DNA from 2 places in the Sphingomonas sp. Leaf38 genome. Region 1 is predicted to be linked to the other one. Evidence: riboswitches for the same ligand, from Rfam matches in the RefSeq annotation. Region 1 holds a riboswitch; the other holds the start of a gene.
What was found. A riboswitch is a leader RNA that binds a small molecule or an ion and turns the genes downstream of it on or off. The one in region 1 is predicted to bind thiamine pyrophosphate.
Positions count from the first base shown of each region.

Region 1 (5,933 bases):
ACCGAACTCGACGGGTTCCTGACCGGTGTACTGCTGTGCCCAGAGCCAATCCCGCAGGCAGAGTGGTTGCAGGGCGTCTGGGGTATCGACGACGGCAGCGGTCCGCCATTCGAGGACCCGCTCGATGTCCAGTGGTTCGTCGATGCGATCACCGCCCGCTGCACCGAGATCGTTCGCGATCTCAGCCGCGGCAAGCCTCAGCCCCTATTCGACATCGACGAGCGCAATGGCGACGTTCTCTGGGAGTTGTGGATCGACGGGTTTGCCGAAGCGATGGCATTGCGGCCCGCAATATGGGCGACCTTGGCCGCTGGCGAAGACGACGTCGCAGACGCGTTGGCGCAAGTGTCGGTGCTGATCGGCATCGCTCGCAACGATACGTCGCTCGACAGTTTGGCGATCAACGACCTTGAAGTGCGTGCCCATACCGATCTGGTCGACCTGATTGCGCGGTTGCACGGCGCCGGAATGCGCGCGGGCAGTGCGGCCTTGGCGATGCCGATCAAGTCGATACCGACCAGGATCGGCCGGAACGATCCCTGTCGTTGTGGTTCGGGCAAGAAATCGAAGCGGTGCTGTGGATAGGGTTGCGGACAAGGCAACGGTCGCGGTCGCGTCTCCGGTAATGCTGCACCAATGCTTGGCATCACGGCGTCGTCGACGCTGACCGCGCCGCCACACCCGCCGCATCGATCCTCGTCATTCTCCACGACTTCGCGTTGAGCGGGACCGGACGCGTCGGCGCCCGCCTCGCCGTCCGACTCGCCGCAGCATGGGCACGACCCAAGGTCACGGTCGCAATTTGCGCAGCGCTCTTCGACGTGAACAGCGATCGTTCTGCCGGCGGCAACCATTCGCGCTCGCCGCGCGCAATAATGAGATACTGCGGCGGCCGCGCAAGGTCAGGCTCGGCGGATCAATCTCCTGTAGAGATGCGAGTCTACCCAGAGGCGCTATTGGGATGCGCCAAAGATGAACGATTTCTCACGGAACGCAGGCAGGGCCTCGCAGGTATCTCCTGTCCAAACCCTGTCTAAGAGGAAAACTGGGATGCGTCTTACCCCTTTGTTCGCGCTTCCGCTGCTCGTGATGTCGGCCTCGCCGGTGATCGCCAAGGGCTGCATTCGTGGTGCCGCGGCGGGCGGCGTCGGCGGCCATTTCGTCGGCAAGGGGCATGCGGTGATAGGCGCGGCCGCCGGCTGTGTCATCGCGCATCATCACTATGCCAAGCAGGCCCGCGCGCAAAAGGCTGCGGCTCGCGCACATAGCTGATGAGCGAGCGAACGGGGCGGCGCGTTTGCCGCCGCCTCGTTCCGACATCGTGTACCGAAGGGCATATCGACATCGATTTCCGTCGGTTGCCAGCCACCTGCGCCGATAGCGCTTTCCACGCCCGCATCGACCGCCTAAGCGATGGCTTCCCCGGGGGGCCGCTGATGCGCGGCTGAGAGGTGGGCTGCAGCCCATGACCCGCTGAACCTGATCCGGCTTATACCGGCGTAGGGAGGGTCTGCGGCTGGCCCGTCGTCCCTCCGATTGGAGTGGATGTGAGCGTTTTTGGTTTATGGTTTTGATCGTCGCGTCGCAGCATCGGGCGCGGGGGCATGCTGTCGTTATGGCGCTCTCGGCCACGCTCATCACATCCGCGGCCGCAGCGCAGGTCGCCGCTGACCCAGACGCGCCGACTGAGATCCGCGTCGTCGGCAAACAGGACCCCGCCGGTCTGCTCCCCGACCAGAAGGTGCCGCGTGCGCAGAGCGCGATCTCCGCCGACTTCATCGTAAAACAGGCGCCGACTCTCAACGCGTTCCAGTTAGTGACGCTGCTCCCCGGCGCCAATGTCGCGTCGAGCGATCCATACGGCCTCTCGACCAGCTCCAGCCTGACGCTGCGCGGCCTTGGCCAGGACGAGATCGGCGTCTTGATGGAGGGCGCGCCGCAGAACGACATCGGCTATTACTACGCCTACCCATCGCAGTTCGCCGATCCCGAGAACCTCAAGCGGATTTCGCTGGCGCAAGGCTCGGTGGATATCGACTCACCGACGCTTGGCGGGGCCGGCGGGCTGCTGTCGCTCGCGCTCGACGATCCGAAGGCGCGTCCCGGCGCGCTCGTCGACCTGTCATTAGGTAGCTATGCGGCGCGGCGCGGCTTTTTCCGCGTCGATAGCGGCACCATCGGCAATACCGGGTTGAAAGCCTTCCTGTCCTATTCGAACACCCGCGCCGACAATTGGCGCGGTGCCGGCTACGATACGCGCCAGCATGTCGACGCGAAGCTGCTCAACGAATGGGGCGCCGGCAACCGCGCCAGCCTCGCGCTGTCGTATAACGACGCGAACTCGTCGAGTTACCCCAGCCCGACGCTTGCCGAATGGACCGCGCGGGGTCGCAATTTTAACTACGACACGCGCTACACCGCCGGGAATACCAACTATTGGCGTCTGTACCGTGCACCCTTCCGCAATCTCTACGCGTCCGCGCCGGTCCACCTGGTTCTGTCCGACCGGCTGGTGCTCGACACCACTACCTATCTTCAATTTGGTTACGGCAACTCGCCCTACGGGACACAGCTGACCACCGAGGGAAATTTTCTCGGCACCGATGAACTGACCCAGCCGATTACCCTCCCCGGCGCGGTCGATGGCATGGCGACCGTGCTCGGCAATTATACCGGCGATCAGATGCGCGTCGGCAACGTCGGCAAGCTGACGCTGAACAGCGGCATGCACACGCTCACGGCCGGGCTCTGGTTCGACTACGGCACAGACCGTGTCACGCAATCATACACCTCGATCGATGCGGACGGGCAGCCGGTCGATCGCTGGGGCTATCGCGCCAAGGCGATCCGCACCGCCGATGGCCGCCTGCTTGCCTATGAGAACCAGCGCACCGTTACCGTGACGAAGGCCTTCTTCCTTGCCGACAGCATCGCGCTGACGCCGCGGCTCACGGTCGACGCCGGATTCAAGGGCGTGACCGTGCTGCGCAATGGGCATAACTATTTGCCCGGGCCGCAAAACAGAGTGCGCAACAACAGCTTCGCGGCGCTGCCCCGCGCGGCGATCCATTACCGGCTCGACGACCGCCAGCAGCTGTTCGCCAACATCACCACCAACTTCCGCACCCCCAATGAATTCACGCTCTACAACAGCTACGCCGGTGGCGCGGTGGTCGTGCAGGGGACGAACGCACTCAAGAACGAATATTCGGTCTCGCAGGAGATCGGCTACCGCTTCATCGGCGAGCAGCTCTCCGTCTCGGCGACGGGCTTTCATTACACATTCCGCAACCGCCAACTCGCGACCGTGGTCGACCAGGGCGGGGCACAGGTGAACGCCACGATCAATGCTGGCGGACAGACCTCGTACGGCGTGGATGCGGAGATCGACTACCGCCCGGTCGCTGGTGTCAGCCTCTACCTTTCCGGCGAATATCTGCGCGCCCGGATCAACGACGACCTGCCGGTCGGTGCGGATTTCCTGCCGACCAGCGGGCGCCGCGCGGTGTCGAGCCCGACCGTCCAGTTCGGCGCCGGCGGGACCTATGACGATGGCCGGTTCTTCGGCAGCGTCGCATCGAAATATATCGGCAGCCAATATGCGACCTTCATGAACGACGAGTCGATCAAGGGGTATGCAACGCTCGACCTGTCGGTCGGCATGCATCTCGCCGACTGGCTCGACGGGAAGCGTACCGACCTGCGCGTCAACGCGATCAATGTCACCGATCCGCACGTTCTGGCCGGCGTGCAGTCGGTCAGCACGAACGCGCGGGACACGATCGGACGCAACGGTACGGTCATCGCGGGCGCCCCCCCGGCCTATTATGTCGGCAGCGGTGCGGCGGTCATGGCGACGATCTCGCGGGCATTCTGAGGTGGCGACTGAGCCTGCCCACCTCGTTCACGGCATGGGCACCGCGATGGAGGCGCCGACCTGGCCCGCGATCACCGCGGAGGAAGCCGCGGCGGTGATCGCACGTTTTCCGTCGGCGGGGCGGATGACCGGCCAGCACTGGCATTCCCCGCGGCCATTCTCCGCCGCGACGCTGGTACACACGACGCAGGGCGCGTTCCTGCTGAAACGCCATTCGCGCGGTGTTCGCACGACCGAGGGGCTCGCCGAGGAACATGCGTTCATCGCGCACCTTGCCGGCGCAGGCCTGGCGGTGCCCGAGGTGATGGTAACCGCGGACGGCGCGACGGCGGTGGCGAGCGTCGCATGGTCGTACGAACTGCACCGTGCGGCACCAGGCGCGGACCTGTACCGCGACAGCCTGTCGTGGACGCCGTTCGCGTCGCACGCGCATGCGCATGCCGCTGGGGTGGCGCTTGCGACGCTGCACGAGGCAGCACGCAGTTTCTCCGCACCGGCGCGTCGCGCTCAGCCGCTGGTGGCCAGCTTTACCATCCTCCCCGCCGCCGACCCGGTGGCCGCGGCCGAAACCTATGTCGCTGCACGCCCTGCTCTGGCGGCGTTTCTCGCACCGCGTCCTTGGCGACGCGAACTCGCCCGGCTGTTCGCCGCCTTGGGGCAGGGGCTCGCCCCGTTGCTCGCCGGGCAGGTCTCGCTGTGGACTCACAACGACTGGCATCCGTCCAACCTGCTCTGGGGGCGGGACGGCCGTGTCGAGACCGTGTTCGACTTTGGGCTCGCCGACCGCACCTGCGCGGTCCATGACATCGCTACCGCAATCGAGCGCACGGCTCTTCACTGGCTCGATCTGGGGCAGGGGACGGACGACATTGCCGATCCCGACGCGGCGCTGGCGCTGCTTGCCGGCTATGCCACGGTCGTACCGCTCGACGGTGAAGATATCGCGGCAATCATCCGCCTCCTGCCGCTGGTCCACATAGAGTTCGCTCTGTCGGAGATCGATTATTTTACGGCGGTGGTCGAAGACGAGGACTCGGCCGCGCTCGCCTGGGACGGCTATCTGATCGGCCATGCCGCGTGGTTCCTGTCCGATCCGGGCCAAGGGCTTATCCGTGCGATCGAAGCTGGGGCTGCCTCGCGATGACCGCGTTCGAGATCATCGCGGTCGCCGTCAGCGTTGCCGGCATCTGGCTGACAGCCACCCGTCGGATGCTGTGCTGGCCGGTCAACCTCATCGCCTGCGCGCTCTATTTTAAGCTGTTCCTCGAAGTCCGGCTCTACGCCGACATGGTGCTGCAGGCGCTGTTCGGATGCGCGATCCTGTACGGCTGGGCCGCCTGGCGCCGTGGCAAGGACGACGCTGGTGACGTCGTCGTCGCCCCACTACGTCCTGGGGACGCGCTCGCAGGTCTCGTCGCCGGCGCGCTTGGTGCGGTTGCGATCGGCTCGTTCACGAGCCGCTACACCAATGCCGCGCTTCCGTGGATGGACGCCGGGCTCAGTAGCTTCAGCCTTGTCGCCCAATATTGGACCGCACGCCGCTACACCGCCAATTGGCTGCTCTGGATCGCCGTCGACATCCTCTATGTCGGGATGTTCATCGTCAAAGGCCTGATGCTGACCGCAGGGCTGTACGCGGCGATGATCGGGCTCGCCGTGATCGGCTACCGCCGGTGGCGCAGCGCCGCGCGGTCCGCGTCAGCCTGATCTTGCATCGAAGCCCACGCAGTCGGCTCACCGGCGCTTCAGGCCGCCGAACAGGATCTCGTCGCGGCTCAGGCGCCACTCTACGTTATTGGCACAGCCGTCGGCCAGTATCGACACGGTCGTTCACGGCCTCCCCACGGAGGGGGGATTGGATCGCGCCTTTCCCACCAAGTGATCCTGACCCCTGGCGTTGGTCATTCCCAAATACCCCGGCAATGCCGGCCGATGCGAAATCTGCGTAGTTCCCGAGGGTCTCCGCACGGCGACGCAGCCCGTAGACCGTTTTGGCAATGGCGCAGCGAGCTACCGAGCGATCGCAATTCGAGAGTCCGCTGTAACGCACGCCGAC
Region 1 is NZ_LMLD01000009.1:141,039-146,971, forward strand. Features, by position in the region: gene ASE88_RS02970 (UPF0149 family protein) at 1-585, shown strand, start outside; gene ASE88_RS02975 (hypothetical protein) at 1,051-1,272, shown strand; TPP riboswitch at 1,414-1,523, shown strand; gene ASE88_RS02980 (TonB-dependent receptor) at 1,616-3,877, shown strand; gene ASE88_RS02985 (phosphotransferase enzyme family protein) at 3,879-5,021, shown strand; gene pnuC (nicotinamide riboside transporter PnuC) at 5,018-5,584, shown strand.

Region 2 (5,933 bases), on a different contig from region 1:
CGATCTCCGCCTCGCTTTTGGTGCCGTAGGGAAACCCGGCCGAGTCGGCGGCATAGACGAACGGTGCGTCGGGGAGCGCCGCGCGAGCCGGGCCGACGATCGAGAGCCCGCCGACGCCGGAATCGAAGAAAAGGATGGGGCGTTGGTCCATTCCCGGTCCTTAGAACGGATCAGTTCGCGCAAACTAGGCCGGATTACCCCGATGCGCGCCAGAGCCTGACGATCCTCCCCCGCCAGGGGGAGGATCGAGATCGGTCGACGACCGCTCATTCTTGAGCACGCCGTCGATCACCGCGCCATTTGCCGTCCGCGCCGCGTCGTTTATAAGCCGTCCGGAACGGGGGACATAGTTGCAGACGGAAATTCTCTGGGTCGCGCCCACGCTATCGCTCGTGCTGAGCTATCTGCTCGGCTCGATCCCGTTCGGCGTCATCCTGACGCGGGCGGGCGGTGCGGGCGATCTGCGGACGATCGGCTCGGGCAACATCGGCGCCACCAACGTCCTGCGCACCGGGCGCAAAGGCCTCGCCGCCGCCACGCTGCTGCTCGACATGGCCAAGGGCGCGGTCGCCGTGCTGCTGGTCGCGCACCTGTTCCCCGGCAACACACCCCTGGCAGCCGCCGGAGCGTTCATCGGCCATTGCTACCCGATCTGGCTCGGGTTCAAGGGCGGCAAGGGCGTCGCCACGCTGATGGGGATCGTCGTCGCGCTCCACTGGCCGCTCGGGCTGGTCTATGCGGTCGTCTGGCTGGGATTGCTCGCGGCGCTGCGCATCTCCTCGGTCGCGGGCATCGCCGCCGCGCTGAGTGCGCCGTTCGCCGCCGCGCTGTTCGGCCGGTTCGACCTCGTCCTGCTGCTACTCGCGCTCGCGCTCATCGTGTTGTGGAAACACCGCGAAAACGTCGAACGGCTGTTCTCGGGGACCGAACCGCGCATCGGCTCCAGCCGGAAAAAGAGTGACTGACCCGATCGTCTCACGACTTCGGCTTATCCGCACGACCGGGATCGGACCGGTCACCTATCGCCAGCTCATCGCCCGCTTCGGCAGCGCGGACGCCGCGATCGACGCGCTCCCGATGCTCGCCGCGCGCGGCGGCGGCCGCAGCCCGCGCGTTGCCGACGCGGCCCTGGCGGAACGCGAGATCGCCGCCACCGCAAAGCTCGGCGCGCGCTATCTCTTCCTCGACGACCCGGACTATCCGCGGCTGCTCGCGGAGATCGAGTCCGCGCCCCCAGCGCTGATCCTGCGGGGCGACATCGCGCACGCGGCCCGCCCCTGCATCGCGATGGTCGGCGCACGCAATGCGTCGGCCGCCGCCTGCCGCTTCGCGCGCCAGCTCGCGCTGCAGCTCGCCGAGGAGGGTACGACGATCGTCTCCGGCCTCGCGCGCGGCATCGACACCGCCGCGCATATCGGCGCGCTCGGCGCGGGGTCGCGCGGCGCCACGATCGGCGTCATCGCCAGCGGGATCGACATCGCCTACCCGCCCGACAACACCGCGCTGCAGGAGCGCATCGCCACCGACGGCCTGCTGCTCGCCGAACAGCCGCCCGGCACCGAGCCCAAGGCGCGCAACTTTCCCTCGCGCAATCGCATCATCGCCGGGCTCGCGATCGGCACGGTCGTGGTCGAGGCCATCCCCAAGTCGGGCTCGCTGATCACCGCACGCCTCGCCAACGAATCGGGTCGCGACGTAATGGCCGTCCCCGGCAGCCCGCTCGATCCGCGCGCGCAGGGCTGCAATTTGCTGATCCGCGAGGGCGCAACGCTGGTGCAATCGGCGGCCGACATCCTCGAACAGATCCGCCCGTTCGATCCGCGCGCGGTCCGCTCGCCGATCGACGCCTATGCCGCCGATCCGGCCGCAGACGCCACCGACACCGATCGTCGCCGGATCGTAGACCTGCTGGGCCCGGTCCCCGTCGCGATCGACGAACTCATCCGCCAGTCGCGCCTCGGCCCGGCGGTCGTCCACACGGTGTTGCTCGAGTTGGAACTGGGCGGCCGCCTCGAACGCCACGCCGGCGGCCGCGCCAGCCTGATTTAACGATCCTCCCCCTCGCGTGGGAGGCCAACAAGGTCGGTGATCACTCCGCCGGCAGATAGATCTCGCTTCCTTTCGCCCGGAACTTCTCGCTCATGTCGGCCATCCCCCTCTCGGCGTCGGCGTGGGTGCCGGTCGCGAAGATCGCCCGGTCGAGATCGGCCGCATCGATGTCCGCGGCGAGGAACGTGTCCGCGGGTGCATTCTGCGTGGCGGCAAAGTCGCGGACCTCCTGCGTGATCTTCATCGAGCAGAATTTGGGCCCGCACATCGAGCAGAAATGCGCGGTCTTGGCGCCTTCTGCGGGGAGCGTCTGGTCGTGGTAGGATTCCGCCGTATCAGGGTCCAGCGAGAGGTTGAACTGGTCGCGCCAGCGGAATTCGAAGCGGGCGCGGCTCAGCGCGTCGTCGCGCATCTGGGCGGCGGGGTGGCCCTTTGCCAGGTCGGCGGCGTGGGCGGCTAGCTTGTAGGTCACGACGCCGACTTTCACGTCGTCGCGATCCGGCAGGCCGAGATGCTCCTTGGGCGTGACGTAGCAGAGCATCGCGGTGCCGTACCAGCCGATCATCGCGGCGCCGATGCCGCTCGTGATGTGGTCGTAGCCGGGGGCGATGTCCGTCGTCAGTGGCCCTAGGGTGTAGAAGGGGGCTTCGCCGCAGACTTCGAGTTGCTTGTCCATGTTCTCCTTGATCTTGTGCATCGGGACATGGCCGGGGCCTTCGATCATGACCTGGACGTCGCTCTTCCACGCGCGGTGGGTGAGTTCGCCGAGTGTGTAGAGTTCGCTGAACTGCGCTTCGTCGTTCGCGTCGGCGATCGAGCCGGGGCGCAGACCGTCGCCGAGGCTGTAGGCGATGTCGTACGCCTGCATGATCTCGGTGATCTCGTCGAAGCGCTCGTAGAGGAAGCTCTCCTTGTGATGGCTGAGGCACCATTTCGCCATTATCGAGCCGCCGCGGCTGACGATGCCGGTGACGCGTTTCGCGGTCATCGGGATGTACGCCAGCCGCACGCCGGCGTGGATCGTGAAGTAATCGACGCCTTGTTCCGCCTGCTCGATGAGCGTGTCGCGGAAGATCTCCCAGGTGAGGTCCTCGGCGACGCCGCCGACCTTCTCGAGCGCCTGGTAGATGGGCACGGTGCCGATCGGGACGGGCGAGTTGCGCAGGATCCATTCGCGCGTGTCGTGGATGTTGCGGCCGGTGCTGAGGTCCATCACCGTGTCGGCGCCCCAGCGGATCGACCAGACGAGTTTGTCGACTTCGGCGGCGACGTTGCTGGCGACCGCCGAGTTGCCGATGTTGGCGTTGATCTTGACGAGGAAGTTGCGGCCGATCGCCATCGGTTCGGATTCGGGGTGGTTGATGTTGTTGGGGATGATCGCACGGCCGCGGGCGATCTCGTCGCGGACGAACTCGGGGGTCACGAAGTCGGGGATGCTCGCGCCGAAGCTCTCGCCGTCTCGAACATAGTCCTTGAGCATGGCGCGGCCGAGATTCTCGCGCGTGGCGACATATTCCATTTCCGGGGTGATGATCCCCCGTCGCGCGTAGTGCATCTGGCTGACGTTCTGGCCTGGCTTCGCGCGCAGGGGCCGCTTGATGCTGCCGGGGAATTGCGGGACCCCGCCCGAGCGGTCGGGGCCGAGCTGGCCATTGTCCTCGGGGCGGATTTCTCGGGCGTCGTAGGATTCCACGTCACCTCGGGCCTCGATCCAGCCCCGGCGGAGTTGGGGGAGGCCGGCGTTGATGTCGATCGTCGCGCGCGGATCGGTATAGGGGCCGCTGGTGTCGTAGACGCGCAAGGGAGGCTCGGCGCAGCTCGGGTCGAGGACGATCTCGCGCATCGCGACGCGGACGTCGGGGCTCGACGGGACCGCGACGTGAATTTTGCGCGAGCCGCGGATCGGGCCGGTGGTGACGCCGATGTCGGTAGTGTTGGACTGCGTAACGACGGCCATGCGCGTGCTCCTAAAGGTCTCGGAGCAAGGCTTGCGGTTCTGTGGCGACCGCTCCCTCCCTCCGCCGGTATCAACCGGATCAGGTTCAGCGGGTCGAAGGCTCCTGCCTTCCTCTCAAGCGCGGACTAGCGCTCCCCCGGGGTAGCGCGAGCATAGGCGGCCCGAGGTGGCGTGCAATGGGAAATTTGGGGGCTTGGGTCGACCGGGGCTGGCTCTTGCGATCCTCCCCCGCCAGAGGGAGGTGGATGGCGCATGCCAAACGGAGGGCGAGGTAAGGGAAAACCTCGGTCACATGTCCTCCCCCTCCGTCGCCTTCGGCGCCACCTCCCCCTGCCGGGGGAGGATTGAGGTTGTGCAGACAAGGGAAAGGCCGCTGCCCTGTCGGGGCAGCGGCCTTTTCGGTGTCGTGTAGTAGTAATCGCCCCTCCCCGTTCGTGCCGAGCGCAGTCGAAAGACCCTTGCACGTGGGGCTTACCCTTCGACTTCGCTCAGGGCGAACGGGGATCGAAGGTGCGCTACCTCAGAACCGGAAAGAAACGGTGCCGCGCAGCGAGTGCCAGCGAAAATTCTCGTCGCTGCGGCGGAAGGTGGTGCCGGTGGTGTTGGGCGCCAGCACGAACGGGTTGTTCGCCAGCAGGACCGGGCTGCCGGCGAGCGTGGTGCCCGCGGTGACCAGCACGCGGGCGTCATCGTCCTTATACTGGTGATAGGTGTATTCCATCCCGATCGAGATGTTCCGGGTCAGCTTCTGCTCGATACCGCCGCCGCCGACATAACCCCAGCGCTTGTCCGAGCCGGTCGCCGCAAACGCGTTGGCGGTGTTGGTCGTGAAGAAGAGATTGTCGATCTTGGCATAGCCGGCGCCACCGGTGGCGTAGAACAGCGTGTTGCGCGCTGCGAGGCCGGCGCGGGCGCGAACCGACCCTTCCCACTTCAACTTGCGCGCCATCGTGTAGCTGGCGGGCGTGGTCGAGAAACCGGCGACGCTGTCGGTGATGTCGGACTTGCCAAATTCGCCGACCAGGCCGACCACGAACGGGCCGCTCTGCACGTCGAAGCCGGCGCGGCCATAATAGGACCAGCCGTCATCGTCGTTGCGGCAGCCAAAATCGACAACCGCAGTGCGGGCGGAGCCGTTGCAGAAGCCCGGCGAGAAGGCGTTAGCGCCGGTTATGGTGTTGACGCTGTCGTTGAAGTTGCCGTCGCCGTTGCGATCGAACAGGATCGACGAGCCGACATCGTTCGGCTGGACGTCGTAACCGCCGGCCGCGCCGATATAGAGGCCCGAGAACGGCTTGCTGTCACGGTCGTTCGTCATGTCCTGCGCGGCGGCGGGAACGGCAAAAATGCCCGCGGTGGCGAGACCGGCGAGCATGGTAAGCGTCGTGAAGTGTTTCATGGTCATTCCCCAAAACAAGGATCGCGGCGCTCCTGAATGCGCCGCGATCCGAGGTTTCTGTTTCAGTCCGTAACGGCGATCACGCGTTGGCGCCGCTGGTCCGAAGTGCATCAGTGCGATTGTTGGTGCCGTTGGGGAAGAAACCCCCGCCGATCCGTGCGGTGCTGGTCAGATAGGCGATGTTGTGCACCTGCGCGATCGACCGGCTATAGGCCAGGCCGTTGGCGTCGGTCGGCACGATGTTCGAGATCGTCGGATCCGACCCGGTGATGCCCTGGTCGATGTCGCCGATCACGCCGGTCGCGCTGTTGGTGACGGTGCCATCCAGGCTGTCGCGTGCGTCGCTGATCTGGCCCGCAATCGTGCGCAGCGACGGTGTATCCAGGCCCTTGCGGTACAGGATCGTGCGGATCAGGCCGGCGTGATAGGCCTCTGCCGCGAGGATGCCGGCGGCGGCCTCGAGATAGGTCTTGTTGGCGATCAGCGCCGCTGCGCCCTTATAGGCGGAGACGCCGACGTCCTCGAAGA
Region 2 is NZ_LMLD01000004.1:61,314-67,246, reverse strand. Features, by position in the region: gene murI (glutamate racemase) at 1-151, opposite strand, end outside; gene plsY (glycerol-3-phosphate 1-O-acyltransferase PlsY) at 351-965, shown strand; gene dprA (DNA-processing protein DprA) at 958-2,049, shown strand; gene thiC (phosphomethylpyrimidine synthase ThiC) at 2,090-4,006, opposite strand; TPP riboswitch at 4,046-4,153, opposite strand; gene ASE88_RS00475 (outer membrane protein) at 4,527-5,405, opposite strand; gene ASE88_RS00470 (ferritin-like domain-containing protein) at 5,485-5,933, opposite strand, start outside.
Region 2: another riboswitch for thiamine pyrophosphate. It lies ahead of thiC (phosphomethylpyrimidine synthase ThiC); the one in region 1 lies ahead of ASE88_RS02980 (TonB-dependent receptor).